One region of the Variovorax sp. AC103 genome, then DNA from elsewhere that is predicted to be linked to it. Evidence: predicted binding sites of a transcription regulator. Region 1 holds the regulator's gene; each other region holds the start of a gene.
What was found. Region 1 encodes LexA, which represses DNA repair genes until DNA is damaged. Its sites were predicted from a motif close to ACTGTATNNNNATACAGT; they were not measured.
Positions count from the first base shown of each region.

Region 2: imuA (translesion DNA synthesis-associated protein ImuA) is a predicted target of LexA. The motif match lies at 2,360-2,377, and genes of this name have one in related genera.
Region 3: AC0IYU_RS13940 (PA0069 family radical SAM protein) is a predicted target of LexA. The motif match lies at 2,029-2,046, and genes of this name have one in related genera.
Region 4: AC0IYU_RS32515 (ATP-dependent helicase) is a predicted target of LexA. The motif match lies at 2,105-2,122, and genes of this name have one in related genera.

Region 1 covers NZ_CEEDFC010000001.1:502,145-506,725, forward strand. The annotation lists gene kdsB (3-deoxy-manno-octulosonate cytidylyltransferase) at 1-149, shown strand, start outside; gene adk (adenylate kinase) at 286-942, shown strand; gene AC0IYU_RS02280 (asparaginase) at 987-1,949, opposite strand; gene lexA (transcriptional repressor LexA) at 2,023-2,706, shown strand; gene AC0IYU_RS02290 (hypothetical protein) at 2,844-3,221, shown strand; gene AC0IYU_RS02295 (D-2-hydroxyacid dehydrogenase family protein) at 3,323-4,330, shown strand; gene AC0IYU_RS02300 (MFS transporter) at 4,327-4,581, shown strand, end outside.
Region 2 covers NZ_CEEDFC010000022.1:99,587-104,167, forward strand. The annotation lists gene AC0IYU_RS26855 (M20 metallopeptidase family protein) at 1-87, opposite strand, end outside; gene AC0IYU_RS26860 (LysR family transcriptional regulator) at 223-1,119, shown strand; gene AC0IYU_RS26865 (ABC transporter substrate-binding protein) at 1,134-2,258, opposite strand; gene imuA (translesion DNA synthesis-associated protein ImuA) at 2,392-3,198, shown strand; gene AC0IYU_RS26875 (Y-family DNA polymerase) at 3,167-4,561, shown strand; gene AC0IYU_RS26880 (error-prone DNA polymerase) at 4,554-4,581, shown strand, end outside.
Region 3 covers NZ_CEEDFC010000008.1:114,843-119,423, forward strand. The annotation lists gene AC0IYU_RS13935 (efflux transporter outer membrane subunit) at 1-958, shown strand, start outside; gene AC0IYU_RS13940 (PA0069 family radical SAM protein) at 909-2,003, opposite strand; gene AC0IYU_RS13945 (GbsR/MarR family transcriptional regulator) at 2,125-2,727, shown strand; gene AC0IYU_RS13950 (thiol-disulfide oxidoreductase DCC family protein) at 2,786-3,208, shown strand; gene AC0IYU_RS13955 (SAM-dependent methyltransferase) at 3,241-4,203, shown strand; gene AC0IYU_RS13960 (SRPBCC family protein) at 4,241-4,581, shown strand, end outside.
Region 4 covers NZ_CEEDFC010000034.1:13,952-18,532, forward strand. The annotation lists gene AC0IYU_RS32515 (ATP-dependent helicase) at 1-2,092, opposite strand, end outside; gene corA (magnesium/cobalt transporter CorA) at 2,326-3,312, shown strand; gene AC0IYU_RS32525 (5'-methylthioadenosine/adenosylhomocysteine nucleosidase) at 3,323-4,084, opposite strand; gene AC0IYU_RS32530 (ABC transporter substrate-binding protein) at 4,088-4,581, opposite strand, start outside.

The DNA of each region.
Region 1 (4,581 bases):
CGACCGAGGCGCTGGAACAACTGCGCGCGCTGTGGCACGGTCACCGCATTGCAGTGCATGTGAGCGATGTCGCGCCCGGTCCGGGCATCGACACGCCCGAAGACCTGGCGCGGGTCCGCGCCGTGTTTGCCGCAGGCCCCACCGCCTGAGAAAACCGCCGCCCCGGTGGGAAACGCGGGGATTTCTCGAGGGGCACGCATGCTATCCTCGAAGCAATTCCGCCTTGCCAAGCCCTCGGGCCGACGCTTGGTGCGACACAAAATCTAAGAACCGTCCGAGGACACCATGAGACTAATTTTGCTGGGCGCGCCCGGGGCGGGCAAAGGCACGCAGGCGGCCTTCATTTGCCAGAAATACAGCATTCCCCAAATCTCGACCGGCGACATGCTGCGCGCTGCCGTCAAGGCAGGCACGCCGCTGGGGCAACAGGCCAAGGCCATCATGGATGCGGGCGCACTGGTCAGCGACGACCTGATCATCAATCTGGTGAAGGAACGCATTGCCCAAGCCGACTGCGCCAGCGGATTCCTGTTCGACGGCTTCCCGCGCACCATTCCTCAGGCCGACGCCATGAAGGCAGCCGGCGTCAAGCTTGACTACGTGCTTGAGATCGACGTGCCCTTCAGCGACATCATCGAACGCATGAGCGGCCGTCGCTCGCACCCGGCATCGGGGCGCACCTACCACGTCAAGTTCAACCCGCCCAAGGTGGAAGGCAAGGACGACGTGACGGGAGAAGACCTGATCCAGCGCGAAGACGACAAGGAAGAAACCGTGGGCAAGCGACTGGACGTGTACAGCCAGCAGACGCGCCCGCTGGTGGATTACTACTCGGCCTGGGCCAAGGCCGACCCCGCCGCCGCGCCGAAGTATCGCGCCATCAAGGGCGTGGGCACGGTCGATGAAATCACCCAGCGTGCGCTGGCCGCACTGAGCAGCTGATTTCGCAGCCGCCCTCGGCCATTTGCACGGGGCGGCTTTTTCTCTTACCCGAGCAGTTCCAGCATCAGCGCGATGCGCGCCTTCACCGGCGTCAACGCGCCTGCGTCGCGCAACTGATCGCCTGCCTTCGGCAGGATGCGTCCATTAACGCATCGCGTGGCACGAATCACCGCCACACCTTCGGCCTGAGCCTTCAGCGCGGCTTCTTCGAGCGAATGGTGCAGCGTGCCGTTGCCGGTTGCCGCGAGCACCAGTCCTCGCGGCGGCTCAGCACCGTTGGACTGGACGAGCGCATCGATCAGCGCGCCACTGGCACCCGCGTAGCTCATGACGATCTCGACGCGAGGCCACCGCAAGCCGCTGGCGTCGAAGATCTTCGCCCTGCGAGACACAGCCGCTTCGGGCCATGCCCGGACCAGGCGCACTTCCCCTTCCTCCACATAGCCCACCGGCCCGGCATCGCCTGACGCAAAGGCTTCCAGCCGGTAGGTGTGGGTCTTCTGGATGTCCAGACCGCTGTGGATGGTTCCAGCGCACACCGCCGTCACACCCCGCGCGCCTGCAGTGACAGCAACGCCGATTGCGTCCCGGACGTTCTGGGGACCATCGGGCGCCAGCGCGGTCGCGGGTCGCATCGCGCAGGTCAGCACGACCGGCTTGGTCGCCGCCAGCACACTGTGCAGGAAGAAGGCTGTTTCCTCGAGCGTGTCCGTGCCGTGCGTGATCACAATGCCCGCGACGTCCGGTTGCGCGAGCCAATGCGCGCAGCGCTGAGCCAGCTTCTGCCAGACCTCGAAGGACATGTCCTTGCTGTCGAGCTGCGCCACCTGCTCAGCGACCAGCGTCACTCCGGCGGGCGGCTCGATGCCGCCCAACAGGTCGGCCACGCCCACCTGCCCTGCGGTGTAGCCGATGTTGTCGCCGCTGCTGGCAGCCTTGCCAGCGATGGTGCCGCCGGTACCCAGCACCACCACGCGGCGCACGTCAGGCAAAGGGGAATTGACCATGACTTGTCAACTTTTAAAAACTGGTTAAAAATACAGCTACTGGATATCTACCCAGTGCCGCAAGGAACCACACATGCAGTTCGCCGTGAAGCTTACAGCCCGCCAGCAGCAGATCCTGGACTTGATCCAGAGTGCCATCGCACGCACCGGTGCGCCACCCACGCGCGCCGAAATCGCCAATGAGCTGGGGTTCAAGTCGGCCAACGCCGCCGAAGAGCACCTGCAGGCGCTGGCCCGCAAGGGCGTGATCGAACTCGTCAGCGGCACCTCGCGCGGCATTCGCCTCAAGGGCGACGCCCTGCGCTCGCTCAACGAAACGCGCCACCGCGAAGGCGGCCAGTTCTCGCTCTCGCTGCCTGGCATGGCCCAGCTGGCGCTGCCGCTCATCGGCCGTGTCGCAGCCGGCTCGCCCATCCTGGCGCAAGAGCATGTGGACCAGACCTACTACGTCGAGAACACGCTGTTCCAGCGCCAGCCTGACTACCTGCTGAAGGTGCGCGGCATGTCGATGCGCGACGCCGGCATCATGGACGGCGACCTGCTCGCCGTGCAGGCCACCAAGGAAGCGCGCAACGGGCAAATCGTGGTTGCGCGGCTGGGCGAAGAAGTGACCGTCAAGCGCCTCAAGCGCAACAAGCAGGTCATCGAGCTGCACGCCGAAAACCCCGACTACCCGACCATCATCGTGCAGCCGGGCGAGCCCTTCGAAATCGAAGGCCTCGCGGTCGGGCTCATCCGCAACACCATGCTCATGTAGGCCCATGGCCTGCTGGCAACAGCACCTCATCCGGCCGCGACAGGTGGCGGGCGTATGGCGCGAAGTCGCCATCACCCTGTCGCGGCCGATTCAAGAAATCCTGCCTGTGTTCAACCTCATACTTTTTTGGAGTTCACATGGGAATCGCCCTCCTCGCCATCGCTGATTTCTGGATGCCGCTGCAATCGCTGGCCAACCGCCTGATTCCGGCGCGCCGACCCCACGCCAGGGATCGGCTCGACGCCAACGACACGTCCGCCGGATTGCGTTACGTGGCCGTGCGCCCCGCTTGCACCACCCGCGTCGGCAGCAACGCCACGGCGCCCGAGGTCGCCACGGCCCCTGCACGCCCCCTGCGCGTGGTTCGCGTGGTCGACGGCAAAGGCCAGCAGCGCAACAACCGCGTCGTGATCTCCGGGCGCATGGCCGACGTGTGCGACGAGCTCGACCGGCTGGCCGCCCTCGAAGCCGCAGAAACCCTGGCCACGCTCCACCGCTCGACGCGGCTGCACTGACGCAAAACGCCCCTGCCGAGGGGCCCGGAAGCCGCCGCGGGCCGGGTATCCAAACGTTCACTGGTGCGACATGCCAATGCTGCGAGGCACAATGGCACGCCATGAACATTGTGATCCTCGACGACTACCAGGACGCGGTGCGCAAATTGCGCTGCGCCGCCAAGCTGGACGCGTACGCGGCCAAGGTCTACACCAACACGGTGAAAGGCATCGGGCAACTGTCGGTTCGCCTCAAGGACGCCGATGTGATCGTGCTGATTCGCGAGCGCTCCCAGATTTCTCGCCAGCTCATCGAAAAGCTGCCCAAGCTCAAGCTCATTTCGCAGACCGGGCGCGTCGCCGGCCACATCGACGTCGCGGCATGTACCGAGCGCGGCGTGGCAGTGGCCGAGGGTTCCGGCTCTCCGCAGGCGCCCGCCGAACTCACCTGGGCGCTCATCATGGCCGCCATGCGCCGGCTGCCGCAGTACATCAGCAACCTCAAGCACGGCGCGTGGCAGCAATCCGGACTCAAGTCGGCGTCGATGCCGCCCAATTTCGGACTCGGCTCCGTGCTCAAGGGCAAGACCCTGTGCATCTGGGGCTATGGCCGCATCGGCCAACTCGTGGCGCGCTACGGTCAGGCGTTCGGCATGCAGGTCGTGATCTGGGGGCGTGAAGCCAGCTGCGCCAAGGCCCGATCCGACGGCTTCCAGGTCGCGCAGAATCGCCATGAATTCTTCGCCGCCGCCGACGTGCTGTCGGTGCATCTGCGGCTCAACGAAGAGACCAACGGCCTCATCACGCTGGAAGATCTCTCCCGCATGAAGCCGACGGCGCTGTTCGTCAACACCTCGCGCGCCGAACTGGTCGAAGCCGATGCCCTGCTCGCCGCGCTCAACCGCGGCCGCCCGGGGCTGGCCGCCATCGACGTGTTCGAGAGCGAGCCGCCGCTGCAGGGCCACGCGCTGCTTCGGCTGGAAAACTGCATCTGCACGCCGCACATCGGCTACGTGGAGCAGGAAAGCTACGAGAGCTACTTCGGCCAGGCGTTCGACAACGTCGTGAGCTACATCAACGGCAATCCCACCAACATCGTGAACCCGGGCGCGCTGCAGGTCCGCCGGTGAGCCCGGTCGCGCCGCAGCGCACGTCGCAACGTGCGCTCTGGGCGCTGCTCGCCGGCAACTTCGTGATCGGCACCGGCGTGATGGTGGTGCCGGGCACGCTCAATGAAATCAGCGTGTCGCTGTCGGTTGGCGTCGCCACCGCCGGGCAGCTGATCACGGCCGCCGCGGTGGTGATGTGCATCGGTGCGCCGCTGCTGGCCGCCGCGGTCGCGGGCTGGGACCGGCGCCAGCTGCTGGCCCTCACCATGCTC
Region 2 (4,581 bases), on a different contig from region 1:
TGCGGCCTGCGTGGCTTGCGCGAAGGCGGCGGTGTTCAGGAAACTGCCGGACAGCATCAGCAGGGCAAGGCGGGAGCGGATGTTCATGGTGTTCTGCAAGGAAAGTGAAAGAACCGCCGCGGACCTTAGCGAAAGCGGGGGTGAAGGAAAAGATCCGAGAAACTTCGAGGCGATCAAAATTGCTGATCGCCCCTTTTTCGATTGCCCGCACGGCTGCACGCCATGAACCTGAAGCACCTGAAGATCTTCGAAGCGGTCGCCGATGCCGGCAGCATCCGCGCCGCCGCGCGCGGCGGCGAGCTGACGCAGCCCGCCATGACCTACGCCATCCGCGAGCTGGAGCACAGCGTGGGCGCGCAGCTGCTGGTGCGCAGCGCCAAGGGCGTGGTGCTCACGCCGATTGGCGAAGCGCTGCTGCGGCGCGCGCGTTCATTGGCCGACGAGGTGCGCCGCACCGAAGAAGAAATTGCGCAGCTGCGCGACGGCGCGGGCGGCTCGTTGCGCGTGGCCTTCAGCTCGTTCGCGGTCGAGCGGCTGCTGCCGAACGCGCTGCTCGACTTTCGCGCCCGTTGGCCGGGCGTGGCCCTCGAGCTGCAGGAGCTCAGCGGCACCGACGTGAACGGGCTGTGGAAGCGCAGCGAGTTCGACTTCGCCATCCTCGGCGAGCTGGAGCCCGTGGCCCACGACGGGCTGCAAAGGGAAGTGCTGCTCGACTTTCCACTGGCCGTGGTCGCCAAGGCAGGCCATCCGCTGGCGCGCGTGCGCGCGATGGGCAAGCTGCACGAGGCGATGTGGGTGGTGCCCAGCTACGGCGCGCAGCTGTTGCGCCGCTGCTTCGCGCAGCTTGGCGAAGCGCCGCCGCGCGACATCGTGGTCTGCCATTCGTGGCAGCTGGGCATGACGCTGGTGAAGCGCGCGGGCGCGCTCACGCTGGCGTCGTCCTCGTTGTTCACGCGGGCGGCCGCCTCAAGGGGGCTGGTGGCGCTGCGCCTGGCCGACAGGTTGCCGAACGTGCAGGTGTCGCTGCTGATGCGCGACCGCGCGGCGCTCACGCCCGCCGCGCAGGCCTTCGCCCAGGCGCTGCAGGCGGTGGCGCGCACGGTGCAGGCGGGCGGCTGAAGGGGCCGTGCTGGTCAGCGCAGGTACCGCCCGTCGGCCTTCAGCATCGACAGCTCGGAGAAGGTCAGCCCGCGGTGCTCGCCGGGACGGTAGGCCACGGCGATGCCGCCGAGATCGAGCGTCTTGAACGACTCCAGGCCCTTCTGCAGCGACTCCGGCGTCGGGTTCGCGCCCGCGCGCTTGAGCCCTTCGGCCATCACCTTGGCCGTGACGTAGCCCTCGAGGCTGGCGTAGCTGAACTCGGTCGCGCCGATCTTCTTCATGGCGGCCTGGTATTCGGCGATGACCGGCATCGCGCTGTTCCAGGGGTAGGGCACCACCTGCGAGATGACCACGCCGGCCGCGTCCTTCTTGATGTCCTGGAACAGCTTCTGCCCGTTGAGGAAGGAGAACGAATAGAAGGCCGTCTCGCCGCCGGCCGCGCGGTAGGCCGTGATGAACTTGGCGGCCACGTCGTTGGTGGCCGACAGCACCACCGCCTTGGGCTTGAGCTTGGCCAGTTCCTGCGCGCGCTCGGTGGCGTCGGAGCCGTCGTTCTTCACGGCCACGCTGCCCACCATCTTGTCGCCGCGCTCGGCAATGAATTTCTGCGTGCTTTCCATCGCCGAGCGCGCGCCCGGGTTGTCGTTGTACGCGAAGGCGATGCGCGACAGGCCGATGGTGAAGAGGTGGTTCACGATGCGGCTGTATTCCTCGTCGAAGCTGATGCGCACCGGAAAACCGTACTCCGAGAATTTCACCACCGGGCCCGCGCCGGTGTACGGGCCGACCACGGGAATCTTCAGTTCGTTGGCGGTCTTCAGCGCGCCGACCGACGACGAGGTGCCGATGGGCATCAGGATGCCGACCGCGCCTTCGCTGGCGAAGGCCTTGACGTTCTCCGAGCCCTTGGCAGGGTCGTAGGCGTCGTCGAGCTGGCGCAGTTCCACCGGCCGGCCGTTGATGCCCCCGCCGGCGTTGAGCGCGGTGAACATGGCCCGGATGCCGACCAGCGGCTCGGTCGACAGCGAGGCGAGCGGCCCGGTCTTCACGTAGGTCTGGCCGATGACGATGGGCTTGGGTTGGGCCTGCGCCGGTGATGGGAGTGCCAGTGCCAACGTGCACAGGGCGGTGAGGGCGGCGGCGATCGAACGAATCATTTTGTGTATGAAAGTCACAAACTGTTAACAAACTTATCTTAAGGCAGCGTTCCGTTGGGGTAAATCGATCTTTCCCCGTCTTTGCTTGTGGCGCATGGAATACTGTATAAAAATACAGTTAACAGTCTTCACCATGGGCCTTCCTTTCCTCGACTCCTTTTCCGCCGCCGCGGGCCGCGGCGTCTGGCACGCCGACGAACTCGGCCTGGCCGACGCGCAGATCGTTGCCACCGGCCATGCCGCGCTCGACGCCGAGTTGCCGGGCGGCGGTTGGCCAGTCGGGGCGATGACGGAGCTGCTGCAGCACTCGCCCGAAGCGCATGTGTGGCAGCTGTTGCTGCCCGCGCTGGCGCAGGCGGTGCAGGCGCGCGGCGGGCCGGTGGTGCTGATCGGACCGCCCTACGAGCCTTGCGGGGCTTCGCTTGCGGCCCAGGGTCTGCCGGTGGAGTCGCTGATGTGCGTCAAGAGCGAGGCGGCGCCCGCGCGCCTCTGGGCCTGCGAGCAGGCGCTGCGCTGCGCGGACGTGTCGGCCGTCGTGGCGTGGCTGCCGCAGGCGCGGGTGGGCGAGCTGCGGCGGCTGCAGCTGGCGGCCGCACAGCATGAGCTGCTGCTGTTCGTGTGCCGGCCCGAATCGGTCGCGCTGTCGGCCTCGCCCGCGCGCCTGCGCATCAGCGCCTTGCGCTGCGAGGCCGACGCGTCGCAGATCGAACTGCACATCCTCAAGCGCCGCGGCCCGCCGCTGGCCGCGCCGCTGATGCTGCCGGCGCGCAACGCGCGCATGGCCGCGCTGCTCGCCGCCGCCCGGCTGCGGCGCAAGCTGCGTTTGCAGCAGCGGGGCACGGTGCCCGCCGGCGCGGCGGCCACCTCGGCCACCGTGGTGCGCATCGACGCATGGAAGGGAGGCCAGGATGCACTGGATCGCCTTGCAGTGGTCGCTTGAGGCCGATACCCCCGATACCCCTGACACCCCGGATGCCGCCCGCGCCACCGATGTCGTGGCCCTGCCCACGCCTGAAGCGCTGGGCTGGTGGGCGCTGCAGTACACTCCCCACGTCGCCTGGCAGGACGAGGCGCTGATGCTCGAGGTCTCCGCCTGCGAACGCCTGTGGGGCGGCCGGACCCCGCTGATGCGGCAGTTGCTCGCATCCAACCCCGTGCCCGGCGCGCGCATGCTGGGCGCCCAGGGCGCCACCAGCCTCATAGCGCTGGCGCGGCTGCGCCTGTTCGCGCGCCAAGAGCGCCGTCCCGGGGAGATTCCGGCCGGCCTGCCGCTGGACACGCTGACGGCCGCCCACGGCCACCTCGACCTGCTCGCGCGCATGGGCTGCCGCACCTGGGGCGACGTGGCGGCGCTTCCGCGCGGCGGCCTCACGCGGCGCTTCGGCGCCGAGTTGCGCGTGGCGCTCGACGCCGCCTGGGGCCTGCGCCCCGAAAGCCACGCTTGGCTCACGCTGCCCGACGTGTTCGAGCAGAAGCTGGAGCTGCCCGCGCTGGCCGAGACCGGACCCGAACTCATGTGGTCGGCCAACCGGCTGCTGTCGGCCCTGCAGATCTGGCTGCGCGCACGCCAACGCGGCGCGCGCGCGCTCGAGCTGCAATGGACGCTCGACCTCAAGCGCTTCAACGGCGTGAACCTGCCGCCGCACCAGCAGCTCACCGTGCGCACCGCCGAGCCCACGCAGGACATGGCGCACCTGCGCCGCCTGTTGTCCGAAAAGCTCGCCCTCACCACGCTGGCCGCGCCCGTGAGCTGGCTGAAGCTGCGCACGCTGGAAACCGACCCGTGGGCCGGCGCCAGCACCAGTTTCTTGCCGGAAGACAACCGCAAGGGCGACAAGCTGCACGAGATGGTCGAGCGGCTCAGCGTGCGGCTCGGGGCGCAACAGGTGGTGGTGCCGTCGGCGCAGGCCGACCATCGGCCGGAGCGCAAGCAGGCGTGGCGGCCGGCGCTGCAGAAAGAAAAGCCACCCGACAAGGCGCTCGACAAGGCTCGCAAGGAAGCGCAGGCCGCCGCGTCGCAGCCCGACGCCCTCTACCCGCCGTGGCTCTTGCCCGAGCCGCTGCTGCTCGACATGGACGGCGAGCGCCCGTGCTATCGCGGCCCGTTGAGCCGGCTGATCGGTCCACAGCGCGTGGAAACCGGCTGGTGGGGCGGCAAGGAAGAGGGCGGCCAGCCCGCACTGCGCGACTACTACGTCGCGCAGAGCCCCGAGGCCGGGCTGGTGTGGATCTTTCGCGAGCGGCACGCCGCGCGCTTTTCTGCCGGCGAGGTGCGCTGGTACCTGCAGGGCTTCTATGCCTGAGCTCAGCGACAAGCAGGAGC
Region 3 (4,581 bases), on a different contig from region 1:
GAGCGCCGACGTGGCCAGCAACTACTTCAACCTGCGCTCCAGCGACGTCGAGCTCGACGTGATCTCGCGCTCGGTCGGCCTGCAGCGCCGCGCGCTCGAACTGGTGACGGCGCGCCATGACCTGGGCGCCGTGTCGGGCCTCGACGTGGCGCAGCAGCAGGCGCTGCTGGAGACCACGCTCACGCAGATCGACGTGCTGAAGAAGCAGCGCGCGCAGTACGAGCACGCACTGGCCACCCTCACCGGCACGCCCGCGCCCAGCTTTTCGCTGCCGGTGGACCTGCGCGAGATCCGTCCGCCTGCGGTGCCGCTGGGCGTGCCGTCTGAAATTCTGCAGCGCCGGCCCGACGTGGCTTCGGCCGAACGCGCCATGGCCGCGGCCAACGCACAGATCGGCGTGGCCACCGCGGCCTTCTACCCGAGCGTGTTCATCTCGCCGACGCTGGGCGTGGACAGCCGCATGATCGAGTCGCTGTTCAACGGCCCCAGCCTGCTGTGGTCGGTGGGCGTGTCGGCCACGCAGGTGCTGTTCGACGGCGGCCGGGTGCGCGCGAACGTCGACTTCGCCAAGGCCGGCTACGACGCCACCGTGGGCAGTTACCGCCGCACCGTGCTCACCGCCATGCAGGAGGTGGAAGACGGGATCACCGGGCTTTCGGCGCTCGACAGCGCCACCAGACAGGCGCAGGCCGCCGTGACGGCCGCGCGCCGCGTGCTGGACATGGCGACCAGCCGCTACGAGGGCGGTGCGTCGACCTACCTCGACGTGATCACCGCGCAGCAGTCGCTGCTGACGGTGGAGCGCCAGGCCGCGCAGTTGCAGGGGCAGCGGCTGCTGACGGCGGTGTTCCTGGTGAAGGCGCTGGGGGGCGACTGGTGCGGCATGGACGGCCTCGCTGCCGTCGGACCTAGAACAGGCTGCCCTGCCCCGCAGCCCCAGGTGGTCGGAACGCGCTGATGTCGAGCGGGATGCGCTCGCGGTTGAAGCCGATGCGGTGGGTGGCTTTCATGAAGCGCTGGTTGATCAGGTCGGCCCACAGGCCCGAGCCCTTCATGCGCGTGGCGAAGTCGGCGTCGTAGTCCTTGCCGCCGCGCATGTCGTGGATGCGCGCCATGATGCGGTCCGCCCGCTGCGGGTAGTGCAGCGACAGCCATTCCTTGAAGAGCGGCGCCACCTCCCAGGGCAAGCGCACCACCGTGTAGAAGGCGCTGCGCGCACCGGCCTCCCAGGCGGCTTCGAGCACCTGCTCCATGTCTTCGGTGACGAACGGGATCTGCGGCGCCACGCTCACCCCCACCGGCACGCCCGCCTCGGCCAGCGTGCGAATGGTGCGCAGCCGCCGGTGCGGCGCCGCGGCGCGCGGCTCCAGCTTGCGCGCGAGTTCGCCGTCGAGCGTGGTCACGGTGATGTAAACGGCGGCCAGGCGGTCGGCGGCCATGGGCGCGATCAGGTCGAGGTCGCGTTCGATGGCGCTCGACTTGGTGACCAGCGCGAACGGATGCCGCGTTTCCCGCAGCAACTCGATGATCGAACGCGTGAGCCGCAGCTCGCGTTCGATGGGCTGGTAGCAGTCGGTCGCGGTGCCGATGGCGATGTAGCTCGGCCGGTAGCTCTTGCGCGCTAGCTCGCCGCGCAGCACCTCGACGATGTTGCGCTTGGCGATGAGCTTGGTCTCGAAGTCGAGGCCGGGCGACAGGTTGAGGTAGCTGTGCGTGGGGCGCGCAAAACAATAGATGCAACCGTGCTCGCAGCCCCGGTAAGGATTGAGCGAGCGGTCGAAGGAGATGTCGGGCGAGTCGTTGTCGTTGAGCACCGACCTCACGTCCTCGAAGCGCACCTCCGTGGCCAGGGGCTGCAGTTCGTCGGCCTCGGCCACGCCGTCCTCGAGCGTGCCCCAGCCGTCGTCGAAGGCGTTGCGCTCGTCGCTGGAGAAGCGATGCGCCAGCCGCGTGGCCGCACCGCGGCCCTTGATCGCGTGGATGGGAATCTGGGCAGCGGGCATGGCAACTCCTGGATGGCTGGAATTTACTGTTTATTCATACAGTATTCCACCGATTCACCGTTGTCGCCGATTTTTCTATTTCTCTATTGACAGAAATTTCGTAAATCCTAAACTCGATGCCATGGAACTCACCGACATTCAACGCAAGTTCGTCCTGCACTGGGGCGAAATGGGCTCCATGTGGGGGGTGAACCGCACCGTCTCGCAAATCCACGCCCTGCTCTTCGCCCACGGCAAGCCGATGAACGCCGAAGAGCTCTCCGACACGCTCGGCGTGGCGCGCTCCAACATCAGCAACAGCCTGAAAGAGCTGCAGGCCTGGAACCTCGTGCGCATCACCCACACGCTGGGCGACCGCCGCGACTACTTCGAGACCAGCGTCGACGTGTGGGAGCTGTTTCGCACCGTGGTGCGCGAGCGCAAGGAACGCGAGTTCGACCCCACCGTGCGCGTGCTGCGCGAGCTGGTGGCGAACCCCGACTTCCAGAAAGAGCCAGCCGACGCGCAGGACCGCATCCGCTCGACGATGGAGCTCATGGACAAGCTGGCCACCTGGGCCGACGAAATGCTGCGGCTGTCGCCCGGCACCCTCGACAAGGTGCTGACGCTGGGCGCGAGCGTGCAGAAGTTCGTGCGCGGCGATGCGCCCGCGGCAAGCAAGGGCGGCAACGGTGACAAGGGCGAAGACCCGGACGCGCACCATGCCAGCCTCCCCATGATCTGATCCCTTTTTTTGCCTGATTATTTCTGTTTCAACAGAAATATCGAGAACCAAGAACATCATGAAGCACGCCACCGCTCCCGCCTACCCGCTGACCATCTACTTCGACGCAAGCTGCGCCATCTGCAGCGCCGAGATGAATCACATGAAGGCGCGCGATGCGGCGGGCCGGCTGCAACTGGTCGATTGCTCACCCGCAGCATTCACCGCCGGACCGGCCCCGCGCAATGCGCTGATGGCCGCCATCCATGTGTCGGACGCGCAGGGCCGGGTGTTCGTCGGCGTGCCGGCGATCCGCATCTGCCGCACGGCGGTGGGGCTGTCCAGCGGCGGCTTTCTGCTCGACCTCCCGCTCCTCGCGCCGCTTGCCGACCGCGCCTATGGGCTGCTGGCACGCAACCGCTACCGCATTCCGCGCTGGCTGGCCGCCAGGCTGGCAGGGCGCGTGGCGCCTTCCTGCGACGACGGCAACTGCCGCCTCTGAGAGCCGACGAGCCACCCAGCGAGGGAATCGCCATGCCCACTGTTTTCCAGCCCGACTTCCGCATGTCCCACGAAACGTCCGCGCCCTCTCCCGTGCCCGTACCCGACGCCGGCGCCCCCATCACCGCCGAGGACACGCAGCACTACTTCACCGAAGTGGCGGTCGACTACAGCGCCTGGAGCCCGAGCTACAACATGCATTTCGGCTACTGGCGCGCCGGCCTGAACCCGCTGCGGCGCGAAGGCATGCTGGTCGAGATGAACCGCGTGATCGGCCGCGCGCTGCGGTTGCCCGAGGCAGCGCAAGGCACCGCAGCGCGCCGCTGCGTGCTCGACCTGGGCTGCGGCGCCGGCGCCACCGCGCGCACGCTGGTCGGCGACGACCCCTCGCTCTATGCCATCACCGTGACCAACGTGCCGGTGCAAAACCGCATTGCCGCCCGGCTCGACGCGGCCGCGGGCGTGGCCGACCGCATGGCGCACCTCGAGGCCGACTACACCCGCACCGGCCTGCCCGCGGCGCAAGCCGACGGCGCCTGGGCCGTTGAAAGCGCCTGCTATGCCGACGGCACCGCCAAGGCCGGCTTCGTGCGCGAAGCCGCGCGCCTGCTCAAGCCCGGCGCGCGCCTGGCGGTGGTCGACGGCTTCTTGCTGCGGCGCGAACCGGGCCGGGCCGCCGGCTGGCTGCACCGCCTGTGGGCCGACAGCTGGGCGGTGCCCACGCTGGCCGTGCGCGACGACTTCGTCGCGGCGTTGCGCGCGCACGGCTTCGAGGACATCGAGGTCAAGTCGCTGCGCTGGCGGGTGGCGCCGAGCGCGCTGCACATTCCGGTGCTGGCCACGCGCTTCACGCTGGCCGAACTGTGGAAGGCGCGCGGCAGGCTCAGCCCCTGGCGTCGCAAGCACATCGTGGCGAGCTATTGCGCGCTCGCGCTGGGCATGTTCTGGCGCGACTTCGACTACTGCATGGTCACGGCCAGGCGCCGCGCCGACTGAGCGAACCACAAGACACAACGAGGAGAAGAGGTTTCCCATGCGCAACGACACACCGGAAGAAAGCAGGTTCTCGGGGCTGGCGCCCGTCGAGCAAACGGCGAACGACATGCAAAACGCGCCCCGGCGCCGCATGCCCTTCGCATGGTTCTGGCCGATGCTGGCGGGCGCGCTCGTCGCGCTGGTGCTGCGCATCGTCTTCAGCGGCGGGCCGGGCCATCGCTTCTCGCCGATGCTCGGCGCCTTCGTGTACTTCGTGCCCGCGGTGTGCGGCGCGGTCACGGTGTACATGGCCGAGCGCATCGAGCGGCGCAGCTGGGGCTACTACCTCTGGGCGCCGTGGGTGGCCACGGCGCTGTTCGTCACCGGCACGCTGGCCGT
Region 4 (4,581 bases), on a different contig from region 1:
GCGGCGGCACCGCCGGCGGACGTTCCGGCGGGGGCGGCCAGGTCTGCTGCTCGAAGTCTGCGAGGTCGGCGTCGGCGATGAAGCGCGTGCGGTTGGCGTACAGGTGGCGGTCGCCGCGCGCCGCCTGCTGCGTGATGTGGAAGCGTTGCGGCACCAGCAGGTGCAGGTGGTCGCGCGCCCGCGTCATGGCCACGTAGAGCAGCCGGCGCTCTTCCTCCAGCTCTTGCGCGCCCTGCGCCACGTCGGCCGGCATGCAGCCGTCGACCACGTTGAGCACGTGCACCGAATTCCATTCCTGCCCCTTGGCCGAATGGATGGTCGAGAGGATCAGGTAGTCCTCGTCGAGCAGCGGCGGGCCCGGGCGGTCGCTGGTGGCCTCGGGCGGATCGAGCGTGAGTTCGGTCAGGAAGCGCTCGCGCGAGCCGTACCCCGCGGCCAGCCGCGCCAGCTGCTCGACGTCGGCGCGCCGCACGCCGGAGGTGTCTTCGTACAGCCGCTCCAGGTGCGGCAGGTACCAGTTCATCGCCACCTCCACATCGGCCGGCCAGGGCAGCGACGGCGCGCGCAGGGCGGCATACGCGTCGGCGAACTCGGCCCACTGCGCGCGGGCGGCGGAAGGCGGCACGAAGTCGCGCACCGCCGCCGCCGGGTCGGCCGCCTTGTCCATGGCGTCGAGCAGCCGCGCTCCCGTGGCGGGCCCGATGCCCGGAATGAGCTGGGTCACGCGAAAGCCCGCCATGCGCCCGCGCGGGTTCTGCGCAAAGCGCAGCACCGCGAGCAGGTCTTTCACGTGCGAGGCTTCCAGGAACTTGAGTCCGCCGAACTTCACGAACGGAATGTTGCGCCGCGCCAGCTCCAGCTCGAGCCCCGCGCTGTGCGACGAGGTGCGAAACAGCACCGCCTGCGACTTCAGCGCCAGCCCGCCCTCGCGGTGCGCCAGCACCTTGTCGGCCACCCAGCGCGCCTGCCCCGCTTCGTCGGCCACGAGCACCAGCATCGGCTTGCCGGCGGAGGGCTTGTCGGTCCACAGCGTCTTGGCGTGGCGCTCGGCCGCCTGCGCGATCACGCGGTTCGACACGTCGAGGATCGGCTGCGTCGAGCGGTAGTTGCGCTCCAGCGTGACCACGCGTGCGGCCTGCGTGAACTGCGAGGGAAAGTCGAGGATGTTGCGCACCGTGGCGCCGCGGAACGAGTAGATCGACTGCGCGTCGTCGCCCACCACCGTCACGCCGCGCCCGTCGGGCTTGAGCCCCAGCAGGATCGACGCCTGCAGCAGGTTCGTGTCCTGGTATTCGTCGATCAGCACATGGTCGAAGCGTGCGCCCATCTGCGCGGCCAGCGCGGGCTCGGCGGCCATTTCGGCCCAATAGAGCAGCAGGTCGTCGTAGTCGAGCACGTTCTGCTGCTGCTTGGCCTCGACGTACGCGCCGAACAGCTTCTTGAGCTCGGCCTCCCACTCGGCGCACCAGGGAAAGGACTCCTTGAGCACCTGCGCCAGCGGCGCGCGCGTGTTCACGCAGCGCGAATAGATCGACAGGCAGGTGCCCTTGCGCGGAAAGCGGTTCACGGTGGACGACAGCCCGAGCTCATGGCGCACCAGCCCCATCAGGTCTTCGGCGTCGCCGCGGTCGTGGATGGTGAAGTTCTCGTCCAGCCCGATCTGTGGGGCGTATTCGCGCAGCAGCCGCGCGCCGATGCCGTGGAAGGTGCCGGCCCATGGCAGCACGGGCGGCGCTTCGGACTTCAGCCCGAGCACCCTGGCCAGGACCTGCCCGGCGCGGCGCTCCATTTCCTGCGCGGCCCGGCGCGAGAAGGTCAGCAGCAGCAGGCGCTGCGGATCCACGCCGCCGGCGATGAGGTGCGCCACGCGGTGCGCCAGCGTGCTGGTCTTGCCCGAACCGGCGCCGGCAATGACGAGCAGCGGCCGTTCGTCGCGTTCGACGACATGGGTATCGGCCTCGCCGATGGCGGCGCCCACGCCATGCTCGACCGCCGCACGCTGCGCCTCGTTGAGTGTCGACAGTGCGGCGGCCAGGCGCTCGGCCTGGGTCTTCGGCGCGGCGGGAAAAGCAAGGGGCGCAGCGGTCTGCATGCGCCCGACTTTACTGTATGTCCGTCCAGTTCGACCGGCGGCCGTCATATGGCCGGTGACATAATCGCGGCTCGCTGCAACCGGAGATTCTTCCCATGGAAACCGCCCCGTCTCGGCAGCTTTCAACTCCCTTTCACTGACCCGCTTTTCGCGCGCGTCGGGCCCGGGAATTGAAAGCGCCCCTGCCCCTCCCCCGCCCCACGTTTCAGTCAGTCATACCCGGGAGTGAGCCCATGCTCAACATCTTTACGCTCGCCAACGGCCGCCTCGTCCAGGAAGAGATCGAGTCGCTCGAAGAGCTCTCCAAGTTCCACCCGATCTGGGTCGACCTCGAGTCGCCCACGCTCGAAGAGAAGCGCTGGATCAAGCAGTACTACGGCCTGTCGATTCCCGAAGACGCGATGGACGAGGACATCGAGGAATCGGCCCGCTTCTACGAAGAAGACAACGGCGAACTGCACATCCGCTCCGACTTCCTGATCGACGACGACGAAGACCCGCGCACCGTGCGCGTGGCCTTCATCCTGAACCAGCACAACACCGACCTGCGCAGCCGCGGCGTGCTGTTCTCGATCCACGACGAGGACGTGCCCGTGTTCCGCCTGCTGCGCATGCGCGCGCGCCGCGCGCCGGGGCTGATCGAAGACGCGAAAGAAGTGATGCTCAAGCTCTTCGACGCCGACGCCGAGTATTCGGCCGACACGCTGGAGAACATCTACGACGAGCTCGAAGTGGCCGGCAAGAAGGTGCTCTCGGGCAACGTCAGCGACGAGCTGGCCGGCGAGGTGCTCGGCGCCATTGCGCGGCAGGAAGACTTGAACGGGCGCATCCGCCGCAACGTGATGGACACGCGCCGCGCCGTGAGCTTCATGATGCGCAGCAAGATGCTCAACGCCGAGCAGTTCGAGGAAGCGCGCCAGATCCTGCGCGACATCGAGTCGCTGGACAACCACACGGCCTTCCTGTTCGACAAGATCAACTTCCTGATGGATGCGACCGTCGGTTTCATCAACATCAACCAGAACAAGACCATCAAGATCTTCTCGGTGGCCAGCGTGGCGCTGCTGCCGCCCACCTTGATCGCGAGCATCTACGGCATGAACTTCAAGTTCATGCCCGAGCTCGACTGGGCCATGGGCTACCCCTACGCCATCGTGCTGATGGCGGCCAGCGCGCTGGTGCCGATGTGGTACTTCCGCCGGCGCGGCTGGCTCAAGTAGCCGCGCTGTCTTAAGAAGGCAGCGTGGCCAGCCACGCGCCGACCAGCGCCAGGCTGTAGCGGCTCGCGACCACGGCGACGAAGCGCGCGAAGTCGCCATGCGCCGCGTCGTCGGCCCGGTCGGAAATCGTGCGCATCGCCGCGAAGGGCACGCCGTAGTCGTGGCACACCTGCGCCACCGCCGCGCCTTCCATCTCGACGGCCAGCGCGTCGGGCAGCTCGCGCTGCAGCGCCGCGCTCTCGGCCGTGGTCGACACGAAGCGGTCGCCGCTCACCAGCAGGCCGCGATGCACCTTCGGCGACGACAGGCCGAACTCGTCGACGCCGGCGTGCCCGATCAACGCCACCGGGTCGCGCAGCACGCCCGTGGCGACATCCGACAGCGCGTCGCTGATCGCAGCGTCCGCCGCAAAGCGCGACAGGCCCATCAACGGCACCTCGTGCTTCGGAAAGATCGGCGAGGCGTCCATGTCGTGCTGCAGCAGTTCGGTCGCCACCACCACGTCGCCCACGTTCACGCCCGGCGCCAGCCCACCCGCCACACCGGTGAACACGATGGCCCGCACGCCGAAGCGCTCCAGCAGCACCGTGGCCGTGACCGCCGCCGCGACCTTGCCGATGCGCGACAGCACCGCCACCACCGGCTGGCCGTGCAGGTGACCGACCCAGAAGTCGCGCCCCGCGACACGCACGCGCTGTTCGTCGGGCATCTGCGCGAGCAGCGCGCCCAGCTCCTCATGCATGGCCGCAACGATGGCGACGGGTGCGGCCATGGCTTATTTCATGTCCACGCCGTAGAAGGTGTGGCGTCCGAAGGGGCTCAGCTTGAAGTCGACCACTTCCTTGCGCACCGGCTTCAGCTGCACCGCGTGCGCGATGGTGAACCATGGCGCCTGCTCCTTGAAGATGACCTGCGCCTTCTTGTAGAGCGCATCTCGGTCGGCCTGCTTGGTGGTGCTCTTGGCCTTCACGACGAGGTCTTCGTACGGCTGGTAGCAGAACTTCGACACGTTGCTGCCGCTGGCCGACTTGGCCGAGGCGCAGCCCAGCAGCGTGTACAGGAAGTTGTCCGGGTCGCCGTTGTCGCCGGTCCAGCCCATCATGCCCATCTGGTGCTCGCCGGCCTGCAGGCGCTTGCGGTACTCGCCCCACTCGAAGCTCTTGATCTCGGCCTTCACGTTGATCTTGGCCAGGTCGGCCTGCATCAGCTCGGCGATGCGCTTGGCGTTCGGGTTGTACGGGCGCTGCACGGGCATGGCCCACAGGTCGG